One region of the Amycolatopsis solani genome, then DNA from elsewhere that is predicted to be linked to it. Evidence: riboswitches for the same ligand, from Rfam matches in the RefSeq annotation. Region 1 holds a riboswitch; the other holds the start of a gene.

Region 1 (14,046 bases):
GGCGATCCTCGGGCCCGAGACCAAGACGCTCTGCTACCACCACCAGGCGATCGACCGGCTCGGCGCCGGCCTGGAACCGGTCGGCTGGGCCGCCGACGGCACGATCGAAGCCGCCGAGGTGCCGGGGGAGTTCACCCTGGGCGTCCAGTGGCACCCCGAGCAGGACAGCGACGACGTCCGGCTGTTCGCCGCGCTCGTCGAAGCGACCGAGGAGAGGGCATGACCAGCACCTTCGACGTTCTCAACCCGGCCACCGAGGAGGTGGTGCGGACCGTCCCGCTGACCAGCGCCGAGGAGACCGACGCGGCGATCGCGCGCGCTCAGGCGGCGTTCCCGGCGTGGCGTGACGTCACCCCTGGCGACCGCGCGCGGCTGCTGCGCCGCTTCGCCGACGCCGTCGAGGCCGACATCGAGAACCTCGCGCGGCTGGAGGTCGAGAACTCCGGGCACACCATCGGCAACGCGCGCTGGGAGGCGGGCAACGTCCGCGACGTCCTCAACTACTACTCCGCCACGCCGGAACGCCTGATCGGCAAGCAGATCCCGGTGCCGGGCGGCGTCAACGTCACGTTCCAGGAGCCGCTCGGCGTCGTCGGCGTGATCGTGCCGTGGAACTTCCCGATGCCGATCGCCGGCTGGGGCTTCGCGCCCGCGCTCGCCGCCGGCAACACCGTCGTCCTCAAGCCCGCCGAGCTGACGCCGTTGACCGCGATCCGGCTCGGCGAGCTGGCGCGCGAGGCCGGCCTCCCGGCGGACGTCTTCCAGGTGCTGCCCGGCAAGGGATCCGTTGTCGGGCAACGGTTCGTGGACCACCCGGCCGTGCGCAAGGTCGTCTTCACCGGTTCCACCGAGGTCGGCAAGCAGATCATGGCCGGCTGCGCGGCCCAGGTGAAGCGCGTGACGCTGGAGCTCGGCGGCAAGAACGCCAACATCGTCTTCGCCGACTCCGACCTGGAGAAGGCCGCGGCGACCGCGCCCTACGGCGTCTTCGACAACGCGGGCCAGGACTGCTGCGCCCGGTCGCTGATCCTGGTGCAGGCGAGCGCGTACGACCGCTTCATGGAACTGCTGGAACCCGCGGTGCACGGCGTCGTCGTCGGCGACCCCGGCGACGAGAAGACCGAGATGGGGCCGCTGATCTCGGCCGCGCACCGCGAAAAGGTCGCGTCCTACGTGCCCGGCGACGCGCCCGTCGCGTTCCGCGGGAGCGCGCCGGACGGCCCCGGCTACTGGTTCCCGCCGACCGTCCTCACCCCGCCCGACCTGCGGTACCCCGCCGCGGCGGAGGAGGTGTTCGGCCCGGTCGTCGCCGTCGTCCCGTTCGCGGAGGAAGCCGACGCGGTCCGGCTGGCCAACTCGACCGAGTACGGCCTGTCCGGGTCCATCTGGACCCGCGACGCGGGCCGCGCGTTCCGGGTGGCGCGCGGCGTCGAAGCCGGCAACCTCTCGGTCAACTCGCACTCTTCGGTGCGCTACTGGACGCCGTTCGGCGGGTTCAAGCAGTCCGGCCTCGGCCGCGAGCTGGGCCCCGACGCCGCGGCGGCGTTCACCGAAACCAAGAACGTCTTTCTGAGCACGGAGGAGTAATGGTCCAGCGTTTCGAAGGCCGCGTGGCGGTCATCACCGGCGGCGCGAGCGGCATCGGCCTCGCCTCGGCCCGCCGCCTGGCGAGCGAAGGGGCGAAGGTCGTCATCGCGGACCTGACCCCCGCCGAAGGCAAGGCGGTCGCCGACGAGATCGGCGGCGCGTTCATCCAGACCGACGTCACCGACGCCGAACAGGTCGAGAACCTGTTCCAGAGCACGGTCGAGCAGTTCGGCTCGGTCGACGTCGCGTTCAACAACGCCGGGATTTCGCCGCCCGAGGACGACTCCATCCTGACCACCGGCATCGAGGCGTGGGAGCGGGTCCAGCGCGTCAACCTGACGTCGGTGTTCCACTGCTGCAAGGCCGTCCTGCCGCACATGCAGCGCCAGGGCCGCGGGTCGATCATCAACACCGCGTCGTTCGTGGCGGTGATGGGTGCGGCGACGTCGCAGATCTCCTACACCGCGTCCAAGGGCGGGGTGCTCGCGATGAGCCGCGAGCTGGGCATCCAGTTCGCGCGGGAGAACATCCGCGTCAACGCGCTGTGCCCGGGCCCGGTGAACACGCCGCTGCTCAAGGAGCTGTTCGCGAAGGACCCTGAGCGAGCTGCCCGGCGCCTGGTCCACGTCCCGGTCGGCCGCTTCGCGGAGCCGTCCGAGATCGCGGCGGCGGTCGCGTTCCTGGCCAGCGACGACGCCAGCTTCATCACGGCGTCCCAGTTCCTGGTCGACGGCGGGATCTCGGGCGCGTACGTCACCCCGCTCTAACGCTTGGTCGGTTTCTTGACGCCGTAGACCTCCCGCAGGTAGCTCCAGGTGGCGTTGAGCTTCTTGCGCTCTTCGGAGACGAGCCGTTCGCGCCGCCGCAGCACGCGAACGGCGATCTCGGAGGCGAGGAAGGCCCCGGCGGCGAAGGTGAGGACGCCGACGATGAGGGTGAGGGCGACGACGGTGGTGGTCATGGTCACCAGCGTCGGGCGGCCGTGGGCGATTTGTCCCTGCGCAAAGCTAGCGGGTTTCGTTAGCTTTGTGAGGTGACGCACTGGCGCGCCGACGAGTGGGCGGAAGCGGTCCGGGCCGGCATCCGGTCGCGGGGCCTCTCCCTGGACGAGGCCGCGAGACGCATCGGCGTTCCGACGTCCACCCTGCGCAGCTGGATCGAGCACCGGCACGCGCCGAAGGTGACCGTCTTCGACCACTGGGCGCAGCTCGCCGAGGTCACCGGCGTCGGGGAGGCCGAGCTGCTGCGCGTCGCCGGGGTGCTGCCCGACAGCCTCGCCAGTCCGGTGCACGTCGCTCAGGCCGCGAAGGCGCTGCGGGAGGGGATCGACCAGGCCGGGCAGTTCCTGCGGCAGGCCACGGCGCTCGTCTACTCCTCGCCCGGCACGCAGGTGGCCAACCTGATCGCGGCGTCGCCGATCGACTGGGAGATGCGGATCCGCTCCGCGACCCGCGGGGACGAGGTCCGCGTCACCTACCACCACTACGTCGGGGTCGTGCCGCCGCGGGACTTCCCGTTTTCCGAAGCAGAAGCGCGGCGGATCCTCGAGCACGACATCCTCGGTGAGTTGTGGCGGCCGCTCGGGCTGTACTGGCGGGTCGCGGAGGTGCACGACTGGCACGAGCCGCCGCGGCTGGTCATCCAGGTGCCCGAGCAGGAGGCGACGCGGCCGCCCGTGCCGTCGCCGGTCGCGGCCGCGCCGCCGGTCGTGGTGCTGTCGCCGATCTGGGGGTACGGCGAGCTGCTGGCGTCGCTGGTCGCCGACGGGCTCGGGTTCGGCAACGTCGACTTCCGCTACTTCGGCCTCCCGGACGCGATGGCCGACCGCGTCCGGATCACCGCCCGTGAGCTGGCCGAGCCCGCGCCGCGGCTGGTGCAGTCGGTGCCGCCGATCATGCTGCTGCACGGCCTCGCGGTGCCCGACCTGACCGGACGCCTCCCGGTCGTGGTCCGCTACGGGCCGCGCATGCGGGAGCGGGCGGCCCGCATCTACCGTTCGGCGCTCCTCGAAGCGGGCTTCGACGATCCCCTCGACGGCGCCCGCGCGATCGAGGAGTCGATCGCGGTCCCGCCCGGTTGCGCGTACTACGAGGTGACGCTGGCCGACGAGGACGTCTTCGACGGCGACCGCCCGTCCCTGGACCGGCTCAACGACGCCGTGGCGTGGCACGCCGAGCAGATCGTCGAGCAGGTGCTCCTCGGTGCCGGCCACCCACCCGTGCCGCTGGGCGGGCCGCTCAAGCGGCTGGTCCTGCCTTCGGGCCGGGTGCGGCGCCCGCCCACGCTGGCCGGGAGCGTGGTCCGTCGAGGGCCGGTCGAGGATCACTGTGGCGTTGGCCGGGTGAAGTAGACGGATCTCGAACCCGGCAGGTACCGTAACCGCCACAACTGCAGATCGGGCCGTCGAGCCGAGGCGGGAGAGCCCTCACGAACGTGGTGGGGCACCGAAGGAGCAAACTCCCCGGAATCTCTCAGGTACCAGCTACCGCTTCGCGCGAGGCCACTCTGGAAAGCAGGCGCGCCCGCGCCTCACCCAAGGTGAAAGCCGTGTCGCACACGGTGAAACTCTCAGGTGCCATGACAGAGGGGGAGTTCCCAGCGCACCGTTGTGTGCCCGGCCCGAGGAGCTCCCGATCACCTCTACGCAGTTCGAATCCCGTCACATCGGCCCGTCCGAGGCCGAACGCGCGAAGATGTTGGCCGAGTGCGGCTACAGCAGCCTGGACGCCCTCGTCGGCGCCGCCGTCCCGACCGCGATCCGCGCGACGAAGGAACTCACCCTGCCGCCCGCCGCGTCCGAAGAGGACGCCACCGCGGAGCTGCGCGCCCTCGCCGCGCGCAACCGGCCGATGACGCAGATGATCGGCCTCGGCTACTCCGACACCGTCACCCCCGGCGTGATCCGCCGCAACGTCCTCGAGAACCCGGCCTGGTACACCGCGTACACGCCCTACCAGCCGGAAATCTCCCAGGGCCGGCTCGAAGCGCTCCTCAACTTCCAGACGATGGTCGCCGACCTCACCGGCCTGGCCACCGCGAACGCGTCGCTGCTGGACGAGTCGACCGCCGTCGCCGAGGCCGTCACGCTGATGCGCCGCGCGTCGAAGTCGAAGTCCAACAAGGTCGTGCTCGACGCCGAATGCCTGCCGCAGACCATCGCCGTCGTGCGCACGCGCGTCGAGGCGCTGGGCATCGAGGTCGAGGTCCGCGACCTGCTCACCGGCCTGCCGGACGAGTTCTTCGGCGTCGTCGCCCAGTACCCGGGCGCGTCCGGCGTGCTGCGCGGCCGCGGCTTCTACCACGCGATTTCCGAGTCGGCGAAGGCCGCGGGCGCGCTGTTCACCGTCGCCGCCGACCTCCTCGCGCTCACCCTCGTCACCGCGCCGGGCGAGTTCGGCGCCGACGTCGCCGCGGGCTCGACCCAGCGCTTCGGCGTCCCGCTCGGCTACGGCGGCCCGCACGCCGGGTACATGTCCGTCCGCGCCGGCCTCGAGCGCTCGCTGCCGGGTCGCCTGGTCGGCGTGTCGGTCGACGCCGACGGCAACCCGGCTTACCGGCTGGCGCTGCAGACCCGTGAGCAGCACATCCGCCGCGAGAAGGCGACGTCCAACATCTGCACCGCGCAGGTCCTCCCGGCCGTGCTGGCCGCGATGTACGCGGTCTACCACGGCCCGGACGGCCTGAAGAAGATCGCCCAGCGCGTCCACGGCCTGGCCGCGGGCTTTGCCGACGCTCTCCGCAAGACCGGCGTCGAGGTCGTGCACGAGTCGTTCTTCGACACCGTCGTCGCGCACGTCCCGGGCCAGGCCGCCGAGGTCCACGCCGCCGCGCGCGAGGCCGGGATCAACCTCGGGCACGTCGACGCCGACCACGTCCGCGTCGCCTTCGACGAGGTCAGCACCCCGGCGATCACGGCGAAGGTCCTTCGCGCTTTCGGCGTCGAAGAGGACGTCAACGACGGCGTCGCGCTCCCGAACGGCCTCGCCCGCGAGACCGGCTTCATGGGCCACGAGGTCTTCGGCACCCACCGCTCCGAGACGGCGATGTTGCGCTACCTGCGCAAGCTGTCCGACCTGGACTACGCGCTCGACCGCGGCATGATCCCGCTCGGCTCGTGCACGATGAAGCTCAACGCCACCACCGAGATGGAGCCGATCAGCTGGCGCGAGTTCGCCGGCATCCACCCGTTCGCCCCGGCCGAGGACGCCGAGGGCTACCACACGCTCGTGGGACAGCTCGCGGACTGGCTGGCCGAGGTGACCGGCTACGACAAGGTGTCGCTCCAGCCGAACGCGGGCAGCCAGGGCGAGCTGGCCGGGCTCCTCGCGATCCGCGCGTACCACCGCGCGAACGGCGACGACGCTCGTGACGTCTGCCTGATCCCGTCGTCCGCGCACGGCACCAACGCGGCGTCCGCGGTGCTCGCCGGGATGCGCGTGGTCGTCGTGAAGTGCACCGACGAGGGCAACGTCGACCTGGCCGACCTGCGGTCCAAGGTGGACACGCACAAGGACACCCTGGCCGCGATCATGGTCACCTACCCGTCCACGCACGGCGTGTACGAGCACGACATCGACGAGCTGGCCAAGATCGTCCACGACGGCGGCGGCCAGGTGTACGTCGACGGCGCGAACCTCAACGCCCTGCTCGGCCTGGCCAAGCCGGGCGAGTTCGGCGGCGACGTCTCGCACCTGAACCTGCACAAGACCTTCTGCATCCCGCACGGCGGTGGCGGTCCCGGCGTCGGCCCGGTCGCGGTGCGCGCGCACCTCGCGCCGTTCCTGCCGAACCACCCGCTGCTGGAGGCGGCCGGCCCCGAGACCGGTGTCGGCCCGATCAGCGGCGCGCCCTACGGCTCGGCGTCGATCCTGCCGATCTCGTGGGCGTACGTCCGGATGATGGGCGCGCCCGGCCTGACCGCGGCGACGAAGGTCGCCGTGCTGGCCGCGAACTACGTCGCCTCGCGGCTCGCCCCGCACTACCCGGTGCTCTACACCGGCCAGGACGGCCTGGTCGCCCACGAATGCATCCTCGACCTGCGGCAGATCACGAAGGAGACCGGCGTGACGGTCGACGACGTCGCGAAGCGGCTCATCGACTACGGCTTCCACGCGCCGACCATGTCGTTCCCGGTCGCCGGCACGCTGATGGTCGAGCCGACCGAGTCCGAAGACCTGGGCGAGATCGACCGGTTCATCGCCGCCATGATCGCCATCCGCGCCGAGATCGACGAGGTCGCTTCCGGCAAGTGGAGTGCGGAGGAGTCGCCGCTGCGGGGCGCGCCGCACACCGCCGAGACGCTGGTCGGCGAGTGGGACAAGGCCTACGACCGCGAGCTGGCCGTCTACCCGGCCGGGGTGTCGCGCAAGAACAAGTACTGGCCGCCGGTCCGCCGCATCGACGGCGCCCGCGGCGACCGCAACCTGGTCTGCTCCTGCCCGCCCCTGAGCGAGTACGGCTCGTGAGTGCTTAGTCGGGTTAGAACCCTACTAAGCACTCACGACCCCCTACGGAAGGCGACAATGTCTCGCGAAACCTCCCTGCACGGAGTCCACCAGGGACTCGGTGCGCTGTTCACCGACTTCGCCGGCTGGTCCATGCCGGTCCGCTACGCGAGCGAGCTGGCCGAGCACAAGGCCGTCCGCGAGGCGGCCGGGCTGTTCGACCTGTCGCACATGGCCGAAATCCACGTCACCGGCAAGCAGGCGGCCGACGTCCTGGACTTCGCGCTCGTCGGCAACCTGACCGGGGTCAAGCCGGGCCGCGCGCGGTACACGATGATCTGCGACGCCGAGGGTGGCGTGCTCGACGACCTCGTCGTCTACCGCCTCGCCGACGAGCACTACCTGGTCGTCGCGAACGCGGGCAACGCGAAGGTCGTCGCCGACGCGCTGGCCGAGCGGGTCGCGGGCTTCGACGCCGTCGTCGACGACCGGTCGGAGACGACCGCGTTGATCGCCGTCCAGGGCCCGAACGCCGCGGCGATCCTCGGCGCGGTCACCGACGCCGATCTGGCCGCGCTCAAGTACTACGCCAGCGTCCCGGCCGTCGTGAAGGGTCACGACGTCCTGCTCGCCCGCACCGGCTACACCGGCGAGGACGGCTTCGAGCTGTTCGTCGACGCCGGCGAGGCCCCGGCGATCTGGCGGATCCTGACCGAGGCGGGCGAGGGCCACGGCCTGGTCCCGGCCGGTCTCGCCTGCCGCGACACGCTGCGGCTGGAAGCCGGGATGCCGTTGTACGGCAACGAACTCACCCTCGAGCAGAGCCCGTTCGAAGCCGGGCTCGGCCGCGTCGTCAAGTTCGAGAAGCCGGGCGACTTCGTCGGCCGCTCGGCCCTCGAAGAGCGGGCCGAGCAGGACGTTCCGCGCGTGCGGGTCGGCCTTCGGGGTACCGGTCGCCGGGCCCCGCGCCACGGCTACAAGCTGCTGGCCGACGGGGTCGAGATCGGCGAGGTCACCAGCGGCGCGCTGTCGCCGACGCTGGGGTACCCGATCGCCATGGCGTACGTCGATCGGGCGTACACCGAGCCCGGCACCGAGCTGTCCGTCGACATCCGGGGCAGGATCGAGCCCGTCGAGGTCGTCGCCCTGCCCTTCTACTCCCGCGCGTAAGGACTGTTGAACCGTGAGCATCCCCGAGAACCTGCAGTACACCAAGGAACACGAGTGGCTGTCCGTCGAAGACGGCGTGGCCACGGTCGGCATCACCGCCTTCGCCGCCGAGTCGCTCGGTGACATCGTGTTCGTCCAGCTGCCGGACGCCGGCTCGACCATCACCGCCGGCGAGGTGTTCGGCGAGGTCGAGTCGACCAAGTCGGTCAGCGAGCTGTACGCCCCCGTCTCCGGCGAGGTCGTCGAGGTGAACGGCACCACATCGGACACCCCCGAGGTCATCAACTCGGACCCGTACACCGAAGGATGGCTCCTGAAGGTGCGTCTGTCCGGGGACGTGCCGGAACTGCTCGACGCCGCCGCGTACGCCGCGCACACCCAGGAGAACTGATGACGACGTTCGACCAGCACCTGTCCGAAGTCGACCCCGAGGTCGCCGCGGCCGTCGCCGACGAACTGACCCGTCAGCAGTCCACCCTGGAAATGATCGCGTCGGAGAACTTCGCCCCGGTGGGCGTGCTCGAGGCGCAGGGCTCGGTGCTGACCAACAAGTACGCCGAGGGCTACCCCGGCCGCCGGTACTACGGCGGCTGCGAGCACGTCGACGTCGTCGAGCAGCTCGCCATCGACCGCGCGAAGGCGCTGTTCGGCGCCGAGCACGCCAACGTCCAGCCGCACTCGGGCGCGCAGGCCAACGCGGCCGCGATGTTCGCCGTGCTCAAGCCGGGCGACACGATCCTCGGCCTCGACCTGGCGCACGGCGGCCACCTGACGCACGGGATGAAGATCAACTTCTCGGGCAAGCTCTACAACGTCGTCGCCTACCACGTCGACAAAGAGACCGGCATCGTCGACCTCGCCGAGATCGAGCGCCTGGCCGTCGAGCACCAGCCGAAGCTGATCATCGCCGGCTGGTCCGCCTACCCGCGTCAGCTGGACTTCGCCGAGTTCCGCCGCATCGCCGACCTCGTCGACGCCCGCCTGATGGTGGACATGGCGCACTTCGCCGGGCTGGTCGCGGCCGGGCTGCACCCGTCGCCGGTGCCGCACGCCGACATCGTCACCACGACCACGCACAAGACCCTCGGCGGCCCGCGCGGCGGCCTGATCCTGTCGCGCGCGGAGCTGGCGAAGAAGATCAACTCGGCGGTGTTCCCCGGCCAGCAGGGCGGGCCGCTGGAACACGTCATCGCGGCCAAGGCCGTCGCGCTGAAGATCGCCGCGAGCGACGAGTTCCGCGAGCGTCAGGAGCGGACCCTGGAGGGTTCGCGGATCCTGGCGTCGCGGCTGTCGCAGGACGACTGCTCTTCGGTGGGGGTCCGCGTGCTGACCGGCGGCACCGACGTCCACCTGGTGCTGGTCGACCTGGTCCAGTCCACTCTGGATGGTCAGCAGGCCGAGGACCGGCTGCACGAGGTCGGCATCACGGTCAACCGCAACGCCGTCCCGTTCGACCCGCGCCCGCCGATGATCACGTCCGGCCTGCGCATCGGCACGCCGGCGCTGGCCACCCGCGGGTTCCAGGCCGAGGACTTCGCCGAGGTCGCCGACGTCATCGCGGAAGCACTGAAGCCGGACTTCGACGACGCCCTGCGCTCGAAGCTGCGCGACCGCGTCGAGGCGCTGGCCGCGAAGCACCCGTTGTACGCGGACCTTTCGCGATGAGCGCGCTGCCCGAGGGCCGGAAGCTGCTGCGGCTGGAAGTCCGCAACAGTGAGACGCCGATCGAGAAGAAGCCGCCGTGGATCAAGACGCGGGTGCGGATGGGGCCGGAGTTCACCGAGCTCAAGGGTCTCGTGCGCCGCGAAGGCTTGCACACCGTCTGTGAAGAGGCCGGTTGTCCCAACATCTACGAGTGCTGGGAAGACCGTGAGGCCACCTTCCTGATCGGTGGGGACCAGTGCACGCGGCGTTGTGACTTCTGCCAGATCGACACGGGTAAGCCCGCTGAGCTGGACCGGACCGAGCCGCGGAAGGTCGCGGAGTCCGTTCAGGCCATGGGTTTGCGGTACTCGACGGTCACCGGTGTGGCTCGCGATGACCTTCCCGATGGTGGCGCGTGGTTGTACGCCGAGACCGTGCGGCAGATCCACGAGCTGAACCCGGGTACCGGTGTCGAGCTGCTGATCCCGGACTTCAACGCGGACCCCGACCAGCTGGCCGAGGTGTTCGGGTCGCGGCCGGAGGTGCTGGCGCACAACGTGGAGACGGTGCCGCGGATCTTCAAGCGCATCCGTCCGGGTTTCCGGTACGCGCGTTCGCTGGAGGTCATCACCAAGGCACGTGAGTTCGGGCTCGTGACGAAGTCGAACCTGATCCTGGGCATGGGCGAAACTCCTGAAGAGGTCGCCCCCGCGATGCAGGACCTGGTCGACGCGGGCTGCGAAATCCTGACGATCACGCAGTACCTGCGTCCCTCCCCGCGGCACCACCCGGTGGACCGCTGGGTGAAGCCGGAGGAGTTCGTCGAGCATTCGCAGGCGGCGGAGGCGATGGGTTTCGCGGGCGTGATGGCGGGGCCGCTGGTGCGGTCGTCGTACCGCGCGGGACGGCTGTACGCGCAGACCAAGGGCTACCGTGGAGAGGAGCTGCCGGAAAACCTGCGGCACCTCGCCGACCAGGGCCCGGCCGCGCAAGAAGCCAGCTCACTGCTGGCGCGATAGGAAGGGGCGGATCAATGGCGATCAGCGTCTTCGACCTGTTTTCCATCGGCATCGGCCCGTCGAGCTCGCACACCGTCGGGCCGATGCGGGCGGCACTGACCTTTGTGGACGGTCTCGGCGACGACCTCCCGAAGACGTCGCGCGTGCAGGCCGAGCTGTTCGGCTCGCTCGGCGCGACCGGGTTCGGCCACGGCAGCGACAAAGCCGTCCTGCTCGGGCTTTCCGGTGAACGTCCCGAAGAGATCGACACCGACACCGTGCCGGTGCGCGTCGCGGAAATCCGCGAGTCCGGGCGGCTGCTTTTGGGCGGCACGCACGAAATCGCGTTCGACGAGGACAACGACCTCACCATGCACCGCCGCAAGTCGTTGCCCGCGCACCCGAACGGCATGGTGTTCCGCGCGTTCGACGCGTCGGGCTCGTTGCTGCGCGAACGGACGTACTACTCGGTCGGCGGCGGTTTCGTCCGCGACGAGTCGTACGAGACGGACACGGTGTTCGTCGAGGACGCGACGCCGGTGCCGTACCCGTTCCGCACCGGGGCGGACCTGCTCGGGCACTGCGCCGAGACGGGCCTGCCGATCAGCGAGATCATGCTGGCGAACGAGCTGGCCTGGCGTTCTGCTTCGGAAGTGCGTTCGGGGCTGCTGGACATCTGGGCGGTCATGGCGGAATGCGTCCGCAACGGCTGCACGCACGAAGGCGTCCTGCCGGGCGGCCTGAAGGTGCCGCGGCGCGCTAAGTCGTTGCACGAGAAGCTGTTGGCCGAAGACGGCGTGGACGACCCGTTGTACGCGATGGACTGGGTGAGCCTGTACGCGCTGGCGGTCAACGAGGAGAACGCGGCGGGCGGCCGCGTGGTCACGGCCCCGACCAACGGCGCGGCCGGCATCATCCCGGCGGTGCTGCACTACTACCAGCGCTTCATCCGGCACTCGAACGACGACGGCATCGTGAAGTTCATGCTGACGGCGGGCGCGATCGGCTCGATCCTCAAGCAGACGGGCTCGATCTCGGGCGCCGAGGTCGGCTGCCAGGGCGAAGTCGGCTCGGCGTCGGCGATGGCGGCGGCGGGCCTGACGGAGGTCCTCGGCGGCTCGCCGGCCCAGGTGGAGAACGCGGCGGAGATCGGGGTGGAGCACCACCTCGGCCTCACCTGCGACCCGGTCGGCGGCCTGGTCCAGATCCCGTGCATCGAGCGCAACGCGGTCGGCGCGTCCAAGGCGATCCACGCGGCCCGCATGGCCATGCGCGGCGACGGCAGCCACGTGGTGACCCTGGACAAGGCGATCAAGACGATGCGCGAGACCGGCGCGGACATGAGCGTGAAGTACAAGGAAACCGCCCGCGGCGGCTTGGCGGTGAACGTCATCGAGTGCTGATCAGCGTCTTCGTTTGCGCAGCACGAACCGCTCGACTCCGTGCCGGGTGATCTTCCAGACGTCCGGGGTTCGATCAGCCGACAGCGTGACGATGTCCGTGAGGTTCGTTTCGACGAGGTGCAGCAGGAGGTCGCGGGTCGCTTCGCCGGGGAGGTAGAACATGTGCACCTTCGCGGAGCGGTACGCGGCCAGCTCGTCCGGGCGTTCCATGATCTTGGCGTCCCGGTTCAAGACAACCCAACCGGTTCCGGCGATCCGCCCCAACCACTCGGTGTCCGCGGCGCCGAGTGATTCCGCGCGGGTGCCGAACACCTCCGGCGGTGTGTGGCAGGTGTAGCCGAGCGTGGTCAGAAAACGTCGCACACTACGGGTGACGGCGTTCTCGTCGAGGTAGAACTCAGGCGGCGCGGCCCAGGAGCACGCGTGCGGCGGCTCGGACGGCTTCGATGCCGATTCCGTGTTCTTCGGCGACGACGGCAGGTTCTTCACCTGCTTTCAGCATGGCCGCGACGTTGGAGACACGTGCACCGGAGCCGACGAAGACCGGCTGGCCCGAAGATCGATAGGGGTCGATGGCGACCTTCGAGGGTTCGAACGTCCTGAGCTTGAGGTGGTTCGGGTAGTCGTCGGTGCCGAAGCCCACGTAGGTCAGGTAGTCCTGGACGATTTCGCGAATCACCGTCTGGCCGGAACGCCCTTCGATCAACCCGGCTCCGGCCTCGGTCTTGGAGAAGTCCCACAGCACCGAGATCCCATCGGTCACGAGTGCGGGGGACACGAGGACGTATTCGCGTCCGAACTCGTTCTGCAGTTTCTTGAGAGCGGGCCGGATTTTCTGCGGACGGACGCCGGCTTGGCGGAGCCCCTCGAGAACCCAGGCCTCGGCGAGGGCGATGAACGGGACGCTGGCCTGCCGGATGCTCTCCGGCTCGGAGACGTGGAGGAGCGGGCCGCCGTGCGGATAGCCACGGGCCCAGCGGTGGAACGTCTGCTGCGGGATCCCCAGGTGCCGAGCAGCGTCGGTCATGCTCATCAGCGGCCGGGCGAACCTCACGTCGTTTTCCACGCGTCCTCCTCTCGGAAAAGACCATACTGCTCGATCGCTGAGGGTGATCACCAGACACGCGCGGCGACAGTTCCCGGGAAAGTGCCGCTTCGGCTCAGCGCGGTTCGTCTTCCGGTTCGGACGCCAGCCGCAGGCCTACTTCGACCAGGGTCCAGCCGAGCTGCTGGCGTCTCGTGCCCGTGCGGCGTCGGGGCGTCGCACGGCCGGGAGGGCGGTTGCGCACGCCGTGGCGCATCTCGTTCTCCCGCTCGTGGACCAGGTCCTCGGCCATCAAGAAGTGCACCGGATCGCCCCCTGCGTCGATGTTCGGTGTCGGTCGCTCCATCGTCGCTCACCGTGGCCGTCCGGATCCACCGGTTTTCCGCGCCGCGAACAGCCGGGGGCCGGGGGTCCCACGCAGTGTGACCGCCGGCCGGGTGCGGCGCCTAGACTCGCGGGATGGAGTCGACCTCGGTGGCGAACGCCGGTGAAGCGCTGTTCCGGCCGGTTCGCGCGGGCAACGCCTTCGAGGAGACCGTCGAGCGGCTGCTGCAGGCCATCCGGCTCGGCGTGGTCGGCGCGGGGGAGCGGCTGCCGTCGGAACGGGAGCTGGCCGAGCGGCTCGGCGTCAGCCGCGTGACGCTGCGGGAAGCCATCCGCGCCCTCTCCGACGCTGGTTACGTGGAGTCACGGCGGGGGCGGTACGGCGGCACGTTCGTGAACGAGAGCCTTCCCGCACCCTCCGAGAAGTCACC
Region 2 (14,046 bases), on a different contig from region 1:
GTGCCTGCACCGCGCCCTCGAAGTGGTGCGCGAGCTGAAGGCGGCGGGGCCGGGTGAGGGCCTGGCGGCGCTGGGCCGCCTGGTCGGCTGCGACGTCGTCTCGTGCACGAGCACCGAGCACACGACCCGGCGCCTGATCGGCACGGTCACCGACCGGCCGGAGCACAACCTGATGCGTCACCCGGGGTTCCGCGCGCAGGCGCACCAGCACCCGGGGTTCGCGGCCTACCGCTCCGGAACGCTGCGGCTGGGCACGGCGGCCGCGTTGACCGACCTCGCCGACCTGCGGACGCTGCGCGGGCTGCCGTTCTACACCGACTTCTACCGCCCGCGCGGAACGGTCGACCAACTCCTCTGCGTGGTCCAGGTCGACGACCGCCACGGGCGCGTCCTGACGCTCAGCCGGTCCCGGCCCGGGTTCTCCGCCCGCGACCACGACCTGGTCGAACTGCTCACGCCCCACCTGGCCCAGGCGTTCGCCCGCCACGAGCGACCGGCGGTCCGGCCGCTCGCGGGCACGGCCCCGGCGCTGACCGCCCGCGAGCTGGAGGTGGCGCGGCTGGTCGCCCGGGCCGCGACGGACCGCGAGATCGCCCGCCGGCTCGGGATCAGCCCGCGGACGGTCCAGAAGCACCTGCAGCAGATCTACCGCAAGCTCGGGCTCGCCAGCCGCACCGAATTGCTGGTCCACCTGGCGACTCCGTGAATGCCACCTTCACGGCCTCACGTCCAGGGCTCCGGCGCACAGGCCGGTCCCGCGCCGGTCGAGGCGTCCTGAAGGGGACTTTCCTGTCATGTGACGACAGGAACGTCCCCTTCAGGGCGGCGGGACCCGCCGGGGTCGTGACCCTCAGGCGAAGGCTTCCGGGGGCGGGCAGGAACAGACCAGGTTCCGGTCGCCGGCCGCGCCGTCGATGCGGCGGACCGGGGGCCAGATCTTCGCCGCGGTGCGCCCGGCGGGGAACACCGCCGTCTCGCGGGGGTACGGGCGGTTCCAGTCGCCGGCCACGCAGGCCGCCGTGTGCGGGGCCAGGCGCAGCGGGGACTGCTCCAGCGGCCACTCGCCCGACGCCACCCGGTCGATCTCGGCGCGGATCGCGATCATCGCCGCGCAGAAGCGGTCCAGCTCGGCCAGGTCCTCGCTCTCCGTCGGCTCGACCATCAGCGTGCCCGCGACCGGGAACGACATCGTCGGCGCGTGCAGCCCGTAGTCCGCGAGCCGCTTCGCCACGTCGTCCACGGTCACACCCGTGGCCTTCGTCAGCGGCCGCAGGTCGAGGATGCACTCGTGCGCCACGAAACCCGAACGGCCCGCGTACAGCACCGGGTAGTGCTCGCCGAGGCGCCGGGCGATGTAGTTGGCGTTGGCCACCGCCACCAGCGTCGCGCGCCGCAGGCCTTCGGCGCCCATCATCCGGATGTACGCCCACGAGATCGGCAGGATCGACGCGCTCCCCCACGGCGCCGCGCTGACCGGGCCGACACCCGTCGCCGGGCCGGCCGCCGGCTGCAGCGGGTGGTTGGGCAGGAACGGCGCCAGGTGCGCGCGGACCCCGATCGGCCCGACGCCGGGACCGCCGCCCCCGTGCGGGACGCAGAAGGTCTTGTGCAGGTTGAGGTGCGAGACGTCGGCGCCGAACCGGCCGTACTGGGCGACGCCGATCAGCGCGTTGAGGTTGGCGCCGTCGACGTACACCTGGCCGCCCGCGTCGTGCACCGCCGCGCACACCTCGCCGACGGTGTCCTCGTACACCCCGTGCGTCGACGGGTAGGTCAGCATGATCGCGGCCAGGTCGTCGCGGTGCTCGTCCACAGTGGACTTGAGGTGCGCGAGGTCGATGTTCCCGTCGCCATCGCAGCGGACGACGACCACCCGCAGGCCCGCCATCACCGCGCTCGCCGCGTTCGTGCCGTGCGCGCTGGCCGGGATCAGGCAGACGTCCCGCGCGTCCTCGCCGCGCCACCGGTGGTACGCGCGGATCGCGAGCAGGCCCGCGAACTCGCCCTGGCTCCCCGCGTTGGGTTGCAGGGAAACCGTGTCGTAGCCGGTGATCCGGGCGAGCCAGGCGCTCAGGTCGGCCACGACTTCGAGGAGGCCGGCGGCGTCTTCCGCGGGCGCGAACGGGTGCAGCCCGGCGAACTCCGGCCACGTGACCGGCTCCATCTCCGCGGTGGCGTTGAGCTTCATCGTGCACGAGCCGAGCGGGATCATGCCGCGGTCGAGGGCGTAGTCCTGATCGGACAGCCGGCGCAGGTACCGCAGCATCGCGGTCTCGGACCGGTGTTCGTGGAACACCGGGTGCGTGAGGAACTCGCTCGTGCGCCGCAGCGGGGCCGGGAGCGCGTCGGCCGTGTCCGCGTCCAGGCCGTCCACATCGGACACCGAAACCCCGAACGCCTTCCACACGAAGGAAAGCCGTTCCCGGGTGGTCGTCTCGTCGCAGGCGGCGCCGACGTGGTCGTCGTCGATCCGGCGCAGGGACACGCCCAGGTCGCGGGCCGCCGCGACGACCGTGTCCGCCCGGCCCGGCACCGCCGCGGTCACGGTGTCGAAGAACTCGCCGTGCACGACTTCGACGCCGCCTTCGGCCAGGCCGGCGGCGAGCACGGTGGCCATCCGGTGGGCCCGCAGCGCGATCGCGCGCAGGCCGTCGGGCCCGTGGTACACGGCGTACATCGACGCCATCACCGCCAGCAGGACCTGCGCGGTGCAGATGTTCGAGGTCGCCTTCTCGCGGCGGATGTGCTGCTCGCGCGTCTGCAGCGCGAGCCGGTACGCGGGCGCGCCGTCGGCGTCCTTCGCCACGCCGACCAGGCGCCCGGGCAGCTGCCGCTCGAGGCCCTTCCGCACCGCGAGGTAGGCGGCGTGCGGGCCGCCGAAGCCGAGCGGAACGCCGAACCGCTGCGTCGACCCGACCGCGACGTCGGCGCCGAGCTCGCCGGGCGGCCGCAGCAACGTCAAGGCGAGGGGGTCAGCGGCGACGACCACCGCCGCGCCGTGCTTCTTGGCTTCCGCGATGGTCAGGTCGAGCTCGTGCACGGCGCCGGACGCGCCCGGGTAGGCCAGCAGCACGCCGAAGAAGTCCCCGCCGAGTCCCAGCCCGGTGAGCCCCTGGGACAGGTCTTCCACGACCAGCTCGATCCCGAGCGGCTCGGCTCGCGTCCGCAGCACGGCGAGGGTCTGGGGCAGGGTGTCCCGGTCGGCGACGAACCGGTTCGACGCCGATTTCCCGGCCCGCCGCACGAGCGTCATCGCTTCGGCGGCCGCGGTGGCTTCGTCGAGGAGGGAGGCGTTCGCGACCGGCAGCGCGGTCAAGTCCGCGATCATGGTCTGGAAGTTGAGCAGCGCTTCGAGCCGCCCTTGGGAAATTTCCGGCTGGTAGGGCGTGTAGGCGGTGTACCAGGCCGGGTTCTCGAGCACGTTCCGCCGGATCACCGGCGGGGTCACGGTGTCGTGGTAGCCGAGCCCGATCATCGCGGCGGTCGGCCGGTTCCGGGCAGCCAGCGCGCGCAACTCGGCCAGCGCCTGGGCTTCGGAAGCCGCGGGCGGCAGGACGAGCGGCTCGGCGGAATCGCGCAGCGACGCGGGAACGGCGTGCTCGGCGAGTTCGTCGAGGGATGCGACCCCGATGACGTCGAGGATCTTGCGCAGCTGGTCCGGACCAGGCCCGATGTGCCGCTCGTCGAACGGGATCCCCTGCTCCAGCGAGGCGAGTGACGGATTCACGAAGGCCTCCTGGGGACAGCGGGGCTGGGCCGGGACCACAGTGTCCTGGCCTCCCCACTCTGTCCGTACCCATTTCTGGGCGCCTGAGAGTTTCGCCCGCGTGGTTGAACCGGGCTTGCACCGTCGGCGGGGCCATCAGGCTGTGTCCTGACGACCCGCTTTCCAGAGGCGTCTCATCCGCGCGGTCCAGGGTGCCTGAGAGGTTCCGGGGAGGACTTGCTCCTTCGGCGCCGAGCTCAAGGTGTGGCTCGGACTCTCCCGCGCGGGTTCGTCGACCGCACGAGTAACCTTACTCCGTCCGCCGCAGCGGTGATCACCCGGTCTTGCGTGCGTTGCGGCGCTGGGTGAGCTCGTCCGGCTGGTGCGTCTCGACGACGCCGCCGTCGGCGCGCTCGGCCGGGAATTCGTGGATGGTCCCGCTGATTTCCTGCATCGCTCCGCTGACCGCGATGCCGAAGACGCCTTGCCCGCCCTGGAGCAGATCGACGATCTCCTCCGGCGAGGTGCACTCGTAGACTGTGGTGCCGTCGGAGAACAGCGTCACCCGCGCCAGGTCGCGGACCCCGCGCAGGCGCAGGTGGTCGACGGCGACCCGGATGTTCTGCAGCGAGACGCCGGTGTCGAGCAGCCGCTTGACGACCTTGAGGACCAGGATGTCCTTGAACGAGTAAAGCCGCTGCGAGCCGGAGCCGTGCGCCGTGCGGATGCTGGGTGCGACCAGCTTCGTCCGGGCCCAGTAGTCGAGCTGGCGGTAGGTGATCCCGGCGATCTGGCACGCGGCCGGGCCGCGGTAACCCACGAGCTCGTCCGGCAGCGAGTCGTCGGGGAACAGCTCACCCTGCTCGCCACTCGCGACCTCAACAGGCTGCTTCTCGGAACCAGCCTCGACCACGCAAGCCTCCCCTCGCCCGACCTGATGGCCGGCGAATGACAGCCGGACGGTCCCAGGAGCGGGACCCGCCGGAGATCAATCACCACGATCCGGCCCCAGACCGTGAATCACACCGTGGCGATTTACCTTCTTCGACGGTAAGCGCCCGGACAGTGCCGGTCAACGCGACGCGCGGCAAGCCTCAACGGTCGGATGACCCTTTGAGCCGTTCGCCGTACCCGAGGCGCGAGAGTTCAAACATCTTGACGTCGTTTACTCGGCCGAGTAACTTTTTACTCATGCAAGTAAACACCGACCTCATGGCCGAGCTGGGCCTCAGCCCCACCGAAGCCGCGCGGCGCGCCCAGATCATCGGCGCGACCATCGGCGTCCTCGCCGACCTCGGCTACCGCCGGACGACGTTCGCCAAGATCAAGGAGCGGGCCGGGCTCAGCAGCACCCGGCTGATCTCCTACCACTTCACGAACAAGGCCGGCCTGATGCAGGCCGTGCTCAGCACGGTCGTCGAGACGAAGAACGAGTACCTGGCCGAGCGCACCGGTGGCGGCCTCGACCCCGCCGACCGGGCCGGCTACCTGCGGGCGCACATCGAGACGTCGATCGCGTTCCTGCGCACGTACCCGGAGTGCGTCCGGGTGCTGACCGAGCTGGCCGCCAACGCCGACGACGTCGACGGCTGGGTGATGACGAAGGTGCTGGTCGACGACCTGCGCGTGCACGGCCTGGCCCGCCAGCTCAAGCAGGGCCAGGCCGAGGGCGCGTTCGGCGACTTCACCCCCGAGGTGATGGCGATGTCGATCGCTCAGGCCATCGACGGCGTCGCCGCCGCCTACGCCGCCGACCCGGCACTGGACCTGGAGATGTACGGCCGCGAGGTGGCGGACGCCTTCGTCAAAGCGACGGCGCCGTGAGCGCCCGGTCGAGCCGCTCTTCGATGCGGGCCTTCGGGAACGCGCCGACGATCGTCTCGACCGGCTCGCCGCCCGAGAACAGGATCATCGTCGGCAGCGACATGACCTGGTAGGACCGGGTCGTCTCGGGGTTCTCGTCCGCGTTGATCTTGCGGACGGCGAGGTCCCCGGCCCGCTCGGCGGCCAGCTGCGCCAGCACCGGGCGGACCATCCGGCACGGGCCGCACCAGGTGGCCCAGAACTCGACCAGCACGGGGACGTCGCTGCCGAGGACCTCGGCGAACGTCGCGTCGGTGACAGCACTTACCTCGGACACGAGGGGCTCCTTCACGGGTGCGGGGATGCGGGCACGACACACGGATCGGGCGCCTGCCGGGCGAGCGCGCCGGCGAGCTTCGCGGCCAGTTCGGCGCGGATGCCGCCGAGCCGGGACAAGAGCGCGTCGGCTTCTTCGAGCTTGCGGCGGTAGACCTCGATCGAATTGGCGCAGGCGTCGCCGGTTTCGTGACCGCTGCGCAGGCACTCGACGAACGGCCGGGTCTCCTCGAGGGTCAGCCCCACCGTCTGCAGGGTCTGGATCTCCTTGACCAGCTGGAGGTCGTCCTCGTCGTAGTCGCGGTAGCCGTTCGCCGAGCGACGGGCCGCGAGGAGGCCCTGGTCCTCGTAAAAACGCAGCGCACGGGTGGTGACACCCGTGCGCTGCGCCAATTCTCCGATCCGCATGCCTCGACGCTAGACGTTGACGTCCGCGTCAAGGCAAGGTCTTACGTGTCGGCTCCCCGGAAGTCTTCGGGCGACACGGAGTCGAGGAACTCGCGGAACTTCTCGACCTCGTCCTCCTGCTCGTCCGGGATGATCAGGCCGGCCTCTTCCAGCACCGCGTCCACGGCGTGGATGGGGACGCCGATCCGCAGGGCCAGCGCGACCGAGTCGCTCGGCCGGGCGGACACCCGGATGTCGCCGTCGAAGACGAGTTCCGCGAAGAACGTGCCTTCCTTGAGGTCGGTGATGACGACCTGCTCGAGTTCGCGGCCGAGCGCTCCGATGACCTCTTTCAGCAGGTCATGCGTGAGCGGGCGGGCCGGGCGGACTCCCTGCTGCTCCAAGGCGATGGCGGTGGCTTCGACCGAGCCGATCCAGATCGGCAGGTACCGTTCGCCCTCGGTTTCCCGCAGCAACAAGATCGGCTGATTCGCGGGCAGCTCGACCCGCACCCCGACGACGCGCATTTCGCTCATCGGATTTCGCCTCCCTCTCGTGCACGGGCTTCAGCGGTGGAACGGCTTCGCGCCGCCACTGTCGACGCTACCCGTCATCCGCGCGCTGTGCTCGCTGTCCGGACTCTCTCGGTTCGCCTGCCGCAAACCCGTGCCTTCACGGTACGGCATGCGGTGCCGAACATTCAGTCATTGACATGGGACCACATAGAGGATCTCACTACCCCGTTGTGGCCCGCACCGTGATCAACACCCCGCGACGCCACGGATTCCGGCCTTGACGAGGAGCGTGTGCAGCGTCACGGACAGTGCCGCGAGCTCTCGCACCACCTCATCGGCCCTCGATTTGGCCTCCGGGTCACGGTGGCGGTACACCGGGGTCACGATCTGCTCCAGCAACCCGACCTCGCGGTCGGCCGCGGCGCGGAAGGCACGCAGATGTCTCGGCTCGATACCGAATTCGGTCATCGCCTTAACCGTCCGCGCCACCAGCACCGCGTCCGGGTCGAAGAACCCGGCGGGACCGGGCCGGACCAGGCCGTACTGCTGCAGCTCGGCCAGCGCGGCCGCGTCGATGCCGGCCTGCTCCAGGAGTTCCTCCTGGGTCAGGCGCAGCTCCTTGCCCGTGGTGAAGTCGGCGGCCACGGGCAGGCCGACGTTCTCGGCCGGCGCGTCGATCGGCACCAGCCGGCGCGGCGGGCGGGGCAGGGCCGCGGCGGGCTCGGCACCCGAGTCCGCCGCGTCCAGCTGTTCCTTGATGACCTTCAACGGGAGGTAGTGGTCCCGCTGGGCGGCCAGGACGAACCTGAGACGCTCCACGTCCGCCGCGGCGAACTGCCGGTACCCCGAGGGCGTCCGGCCCGGCTGGACCAGGCCTTCGGCTTCGAGGAACCGGATCTTGGAGATGGTGACATCGGGGAAGTCGCCGCGCAGCTGCGCGAGAACGGCCCCGATGCTCAACCCGTCGCGTTGTGGCCGTCCGGCCGCCGTCACTGCGCCCCCTGGCCCCCGTGCCCCGGGCCGGTCAGGAAGACCAGGCGGAACTTCCCGATCTGCACCTCGTCGCCGCCGGCGAGGACGGCCTGGTCGACCGGCTCGCGGTTGACGTAGGTGCCGTTGAGGCTGCCGACGTCGATGACGACGAACTCGCCGCCCTCACGCCGGAACTCGGCGTGCCGACGGGAGACCGTGACGTCGTCCAGGAAGATGTCGCTGTCCGGGTGCCGCCCGGCGCTGGTGGTGTCGCGGTCGAGCAGGAACCGCGAACCCGCGTTGGGCCCGCGCTTCACGACCAGCAGCGCCGAACCCGCCGGCAGGGCGTCGACACCCTGGACGGGCGCCTCCGCGGCGGGGGCGGACTCGTGGCCTTCGACTTCGGCCAGGAAGTCGGCCCGGAAGACAGAGGTCCGCTCCGGAGACTGCTCCGGGGGAACGCCGCCGGGCCCGTCGTTCGTGCTCACCTGAGCTCTCCTCCACACATGCTGTGTTGCCTAGTACTCAAGAACGTGTAGCTGCCAACGTACCGTGCCTGATCGATTCTCCGAGCCCCGGCTCCCCGAACCGGCGGAGCGGGGTTCAGCCCTTGGTCAGGGCGTCGTAGGCCTCGGCTTCGAGCAGCGCTTCCAGACCCGCCGGGTCGTCGAGCCGGATCTCGATCAGCCAGCCCTCGCCGTAGGGGTCGCTGTTGATGAGTTCCGGCGAGTCGGCGACCGCGTCGTTCACCGCGACGACCTCGCCGTCGACGGGCGCGAACAGCTCGGAGACGCTCTTGGTCGACTCGACCTCGCCGAAGACGTCGCCCGTGCTGAGCTGGCGGCCGACCTCGGGCAGGTCGACGAACACGACGTCACCCAGCTGGTCTTGCGCGTACTCGGTGATGCCCACGCGCACGAGCGTCTCCTCGCGGGTGGCGACCCACTCGTGTTCCTCGGTGTAGCGAAGCTCTTCAGGAGCGGACACCGCCGGTCCCCTTTCATGCCCTCACTGGCGAAACGTGCTGGGCGAAGTCTTACACCCACACGGCGCAACCGCCCGGCCCGGCCCTCACTCGCCCGCGCCGCGCAAGGCGTTGCGCGCCTGGACGACGTAGAGCACGCCGGACCAGACGTAGAGGACACCACCCCAGATGGTGAAGGCGTACCCGATCGGCCGCGCGACCGCGGCGACGTCGGAGCCGCCCTGCGCGAGCAGCAGGAAAGGGAAGGCGTACATCAGCACGAAGGTGGCGCCCTTGCCGATGTAGGTGACCTCCGGCGGCGCGAACCCGCGGCGGCGCAACGTCAGCACGCACACCCCGAGGACGGCTTCGCGCAGCAGCAGCGGCACGACGACCCACCAGGGGATGATCTCGCGGACCAGGAACGCGACGAGCGTGGCGAGGATGTAGAGCCGGTCGGCGGCGGGGTCGAGCAGCTGCCCGAGCCGCGACATCTGGTTGAGCCAGCGGGCGAGCTTGCCGTCGAGCCAGTCGGTGAGCGCGCTGAACACCAGCAGCGCGAGCGCCCAGCCGTCCTCCTCGGGGCCGAGCAGCAGCCAGAGGAACACCGGCACGCCGGCCAGCCGCAGCAGGGACAGGATGTTGGGGACGTTCATCGCCTGCCGCAGCAGGGAAGGTTCGGAGGCGCCCGCCTGAGCGGCGGGTTCGGGCGCGGCTGTGCTCACCGGGCCATTAAACAGCGGAGCGCGGCCGGGCCGCTGGGTGGTGCGGCGGGGATCGGGGGTGACTCGGACGCGGCTGGGCGGCGCTGTGGGTGCTTGGCGGCCGCTGGGTACCGGTGGCTCACACGGCTGCGCGCGAGCGGTGCGGCGGCGGATCTGGGCGGCGGGGCGCGGCGGCCGCTTGGCACCGGCAGCTCATGCCGGCCGCGAGCGAATAGCGCGGCGGGGTTCCGAGCGCCTGGGCGGGGCGCGGTGGCTCGGGCGGGGTGGGTGCCTGGCTCCGGCGGCTGCTCTCCACCGGCGGCGCCCGAATCAGGGCGAGCGGTGCGGCGAGGTTCGGGCGGCGGGCAGGGTCCGGCCGTGCGCCCCCAAGCCCGGCGCTGCCGTGCAACCCAGCCCGGACCCGGCAGCCGCAGCTCGTCCGGATCAGGCCGAGCGGTGCGGTGGGATCCGGGGGCACCGGCGCGGGCCCGGCAATGCGGCACAGGCCCCGTGAGGCTTCCGAAGCCGGGCCGCCACGGGCGGCGGCCCGGACCCGGCTCAACTCGCGCGGCGGTGGCTCCACCCGCGGCGCTGCAGCTCCGCGCTGGTCAGCGATTCGGGGCGGCCGCGGTAGTCGGTGCCCATCCAGCGGGCTCGGCCTGCTCGTCCCTCGAGGACGTAGGGGCGGCCGCCGCACCAGACGACGGTGCAGGGGACGGTCGGCGGACTGGACGGGTCTTCGGTGCTGGTAACAGCGTCGGCGTTCATGACTCTCACGGGATCGGGACGGGTTTCGGGGATGGGGAGCGCTTCGGGCTCCCACCAAGATCTTCGGCACGCGGAGCCGGTTTGTTAACCGGCGCGGGGCGAATTAGACCGATCGATTCCGGATGACAGCCCGATGTTTCGGAGCGTGAACGGAATGTTAATCGTCCACTGTGGACGGTGCTCGGGGAGCCACCGGATCAGGGTGCCACCCGGCTGGAGTAATCTCCGGCACACCCGTGGGCGCGTCGCTCCTCGGGGCGTCGCCCGGATGGGCCAGAATGACCGGGTCAGCCAGCCGGGGAGGAAGGATCGCGGTGCCCCACCCGACCACCACGAAGACGTGGCTCGTGGCCTGCCTCGCCTTGCCCGTGCTCGCCGCCTGCTCCGCCGAACAGGCGGCTCCCGCACCTCCGTCGTCACCCTCGGTGTCGAGCGAGGCTCCGGCGACGACGTCCGCCAGTACTCCCCCGCCGCCGCCCGCCGCGAGCAGCTCGGCCGCGGTGCCGTCCGCGCCGAAGCCGTCCGGGGCGCCGCCGCCGGTTCCCGGGTCGTGCGGGACCGTGACCGCCGCCAGCGGGCTGACGCTCTACGTCTTCGACAGCGGCTCCGCCGGCGTCAGCTGCGTCGCGGCGACGAAGCTCGTCGGCGACTTCCACCGCAAGATCGCCGGCCGCCAGGGCGCGGGCTCGAACGACGCGGTGAACGAGACCGTCGACGGCTGGCTGTGCACCTCCGGGCCGCCCGCCGCGCAAGGCGGCACCACCTGCACCAAGGGCGAGCAGACGGTGTTCGCCGCCGTCGTGCCGTCCGAGTGATCCCCGTCGAAAGTTCCGCTCCTGAAGGGCCCATGAAGACTCTCGCGTACCCCCTGCTGCTCGTCGCCGCGTCCGCCGCACTGGCCGGGTGCGGCGGCGGTGACCCGGCTCCGGCGGCGCCGGCCCCCGTCCCCGCGGCCGCCGCCGCGGCGGAGTCGACGGCGCCCGGCGTCCCGTGCGGCGACGTCGCCGGGTCCGGCGGCGCGAAGACGGCGGTCGTGGCCCACGGCAAGGTCGACTGCGCCGCGGCCACCAAGCTGCTGACCGACTACTTCGCGAAGCTGACCCCGGCCGAGGCGAGCTCGCCCGACGGTCCCGGCCCGATCGTCCTCGACGACTGGACCTGCGGCAGCGGCGCCAACGACCCGGTGACGGCCTGCTCTACGGAGGACGGTCGCCAGGTCGAGGGCACCCGCGGCTGACCCCGGCCGTCAGGACTTGAGGTCCGGGAAGTCCTCTTCGCGGAACTCAGTGCCCGCTCCTCGCGCCGGATCGCTCTCCCGGCCGCGCAGCTCGACCCGGCGGATCTTGCCCGAGATCGTCTTCGGCAGCTCCGCGAACTCGAGCCGCCGGATCCGCTTGTACGGCGCCAGGTGCTCGCGGCAGTACGCCAGGATCGACCGCGCCGTCTCGGCGTCCGGGGAAAAACCCGAAGCCAGCACCACGTAGGCCTTCGGCACGGCCAGCCGGATCGGGTCGGGCGCCGGGACGACCGCCGCTTCGGCCACCGCGTCGTGCTCGATCAGCACGCTCTCCAGCTCGAACGGCGAGATCCGGTAGTCCGACGCCTTGAACACGTCGTCCGTGCGCCCGACGTAGGTGATGTAGCCGCGTTCGTCGATCGAACCGACGTCACCGGTGTGGTAAAAGCCGCCGGCGAAGGCCGCCGACGTGCGCTCGTCGTCGCCGGCGTACCCGGTCATCAGGCCGACCGGGCGGTGCTGGAGGTCGAGGCAGATCTCGCCTTCGGACGCGCGCTCGCCGCTGACCGGGTCCACCAGCGCCACCACGAACCCGGGCAGCGGGCGGCCCATCGAGCCGGGCACGACGTCCTGGCCCGGCGTGTTGGCGATCTGGACGCTGCTCTCCGTCTGGCCGAAGCCGTCGCGGATCGTGACGCCCCACGACTTCTCGACCTGGTCGATCACCTCGGGGTTGAGCGGCTCCCCCGCCCCGACCACCTTCTTCGGCGGCGTCTTCAGCGCCGTGAGGTCGGCCTGGATGAGCATCCGCCACACCGTCGGCGGCGCGCAGAAGCTCGTCACGCCGCAGCGGTCCATCTGCGCCATCAGCGCGCCCGCGTCGAACCGGTTGTAGTTGTAGAGGAACACCGTCGCTTCGGCGTTGAACGGCGCGAAGAAGTTGCTCCACGCGTGCTTCGCCCAGCCCGGCGAGGAGATGTTGAGGTGGACGTCGCCCGGCTCGAGCCCGATCCAGTACATCGTCGAGAGGTGGCCCACCGGGTACGAGACGTGCGTGTGCTGCACCAGCTTCGGCTTCGCCGTGGTGCCGGAGGTGAAGTAGAGCAGCAGCGGGTCGCCGGCCTTCGTCGGGCCGTCCGGGGTGAACTCGGGCGACTCGGCGAAGGCGGCCGAGTACTGCTGCCAGCCTTCGACCGGCTCCCCGACCGCGATCCGCGTGTAGTCGCCGTCGACGTCCGCGAACTTCTCCGCGTCCACCGAGCGGACCACGACGTGCTTGGCCGCGCCGCGCTCGACGCGGTCGGTCAGATCGGCCGGGCCGAGCAGCGTCGACGCCGGGATGATCACGGCGCCGAGCTTGATCGCCGCGAGGATGGTCTCCCACAGCTCGCCCTGGTTGCCCAGCATGAGGATCAGCCGGTCGCCGCGGCGGACGCCGAGGGTGCGCAGCCAGTTCGCCACCTGGTTGGACCGGCCCGAGAGCTCCGGGTAGGTCCAGCGGTTCTCGGTGCCGTCCTCTTCGACGATCCACAGCGCGTACCGCTCGGCGTTGTCCGGGTCGTGCGCGACGACGTCGAACCAGTCGATCGCCCAGTTGAACTCGTCGAACTCCGGCCAGCGGAAATCCCGGTAGGCCGTGTCGTAGTCCTCGCGGTGGGCCTGCAGGTAGTCCCGCGCCACCCGGAACGCGTGGTGGACCTCCGAAGCGCTCACGCTTCCTCCTCGTTATTCGCCCTTGAACTCCGGCGCGCGACGCTCCATGAACGCCTGGACCGCTTCGCCGAGGTCCTTGCTGGGCAGGAACGCCGAGTTCCACGCCGCGACGTACCGGAGGCCGTCGGCGACCTGGCGCTCGGTGTTCGTCGCCAGTACCTGCTTCGTACCCTGCACCACGAGCGGCGGGTTCGCAGCGATCTCGGCGGCGAGTTCCCGCGCGGCCTTCAGCAGCGCGTCCTGGTCTTCGTACACGTCGTTGACGAGCCCGATCTTCTCGGCGCGCGCGGCGTCGACGTCCTTGCCGGTCAGGGCGAGCTCCCGCAGGTGCCCTTCGCCGATGATCGAGGCCAGCCGCTGCAGGCTGCCGAGGTCCGCGACGATGGCGACGCGCACCTCGCGGACGCTGAACTTCGCGTCGGCACTGGCCAGCCGGATGTCCGCGGCGGCGACAACGTCCACCCCGCCCCCGATGCACCAGCCCGAAACGGCCGCGACGACCGGTTTGCGGCATTCCGCGATGGAGCTGACCGCCGCCTGCAGTGACCGGACCTGGTCGAGGAACGCCGTCCGCGGGCCCGCGAGGCTGTCGCCGCCCAGCATCGGCGCCCAGTCGCCCATCATCGCCGGCAGGTCGAGACCGTAGGAGAAGTGCTTGCCACTGCCGGTCAGCACGACCGCCCTGACCTGCGGGTCCGCGTCCAGCGCGCGGAACACCAGCGGCAGCTCGCGCCAGAAGTCGGGGCCCATCGCGTTGCCCTTGGACGGGCCGAGCAGCGTCACTTCGGCCACGGGGCCGGCCACGTCGACCTTCAGGGACACGAGGTCGGGCAGACTGTCAGCAGTAGCGGTCATGGGGTCATCTTGACCCATGGCCGCGACGAGCCGCCATTGGCATGTTGTCAATTGACGCGCGAGTCACCGTGCCAACGTGGTCACGG

What was found. A riboswitch is a leader RNA that binds a small molecule or an ion and turns the genes downstream of it on or off. The one in region 1 is predicted to bind glycine.
Region 2: it holds a riboswitch for glycine, as region 1 does, so the genes downstream of both, gcvP (aminomethyl-transferring glycine dehydrogenase) here and gcvP (aminomethyl-transferring glycine dehydrogenase) in region 1, are expected to answer to the same signal.

What each region holds. Positions count from the first base shown of each region.
Region 1 is NZ_JAWQJT010000003.1:1,752,373-1,766,418, reverse strand. Features, by position in the region: gene SD460_RS40870 (gamma-glutamyl-gamma-aminobutyrate hydrolase family protein) at 1-223, shown strand, start outside; gene SD460_RS40865 (aldehyde dehydrogenase family protein) at 220-1,587, shown strand; gene SD460_RS40860 (3-oxoacyl-ACP reductase) at 1,587-2,354, shown strand; gene SD460_RS40855 (hypothetical protein) at 2,351-2,548, opposite strand; gene SD460_RS40850 (helix-turn-helix domain-containing protein) at 2,621-3,937, shown strand; glycine riboswitch at 3,992-4,085, shown strand; gene gcvP (aminomethyl-transferring glycine dehydrogenase) at 4,221-7,052, shown strand; gene gcvT (glycine cleavage system aminomethyltransferase GcvT) at 7,110-8,201, shown strand; gene gcvH (glycine cleavage system protein GcvH) at 8,215-8,592, shown strand; gene glyA (serine hydroxymethyltransferase) at 8,592-9,866, shown strand; gene lipA (lipoyl synthase) at 9,863-10,864, shown strand; gene SD460_RS40820 (L-serine ammonia-lyase) at 10,879-12,246, shown strand; gene SD460_RS40815 (PIN-like domain-containing protein) at 12,247-12,609, opposite strand; gene SD460_RS40810 (DUF433 domain-containing protein) at 12,644-13,363, opposite strand; gene SD460_RS40805 (hypothetical protein) at 13,407-13,637, opposite strand; gene SD460_RS40800 (FadR/GntR family transcriptional regulator) at 13,751-14,046, shown strand, end outside.
Region 2 is NZ_JAWQJT010000002.1:762,363-776,408, reverse strand. Features, by position in the region: gene SD460_RS24185 (helix-turn-helix transcriptional regulator) at 1-706, shown strand, start outside; gene gcvP (aminomethyl-transferring glycine dehydrogenase) at 851-3,727, opposite strand; glycine riboswitch at 3,900-3,998, opposite strand; gene SD460_RS24175 (MerR family transcriptional regulator) at 4,041-4,619, opposite strand; gene SD460_RS24170 (TetR/AcrR family transcriptional regulator) at 4,898-5,530, shown strand; gene trxA (thioredoxin) at 5,511-5,846, opposite strand; gene SD460_RS24160 (MerR family transcriptional regulator) at 5,858-6,253, opposite strand; gene SD460_RS24155 (bifunctional nuclease family protein) at 6,295-6,768, opposite strand; gene ftsR (transcriptional regulator FtsR) at 6,994-7,740, opposite strand; gene garA (glycogen accumulation regulator GarA) at 7,737-8,207, opposite strand; gene gcvH (glycine cleavage system protein GcvH) at 8,323-8,706, opposite strand; gene clsA (cardiolipin synthase ClsA) at 8,791-9,408, opposite strand; gene SD460_RS24130 (hypothetical protein) at 9,946-10,155, opposite strand; gene SD460_RS24125 (hypothetical protein) at 10,470-10,970, shown strand; gene SD460_RS24120 (hypothetical protein) at 11,003-11,392, shown strand; gene SD460_RS24115 (AMP-binding protein) at 11,402-13,105, opposite strand; gene SD460_RS24110 (crotonase/enoyl-CoA hydratase family protein) at 13,118-13,960, opposite strand.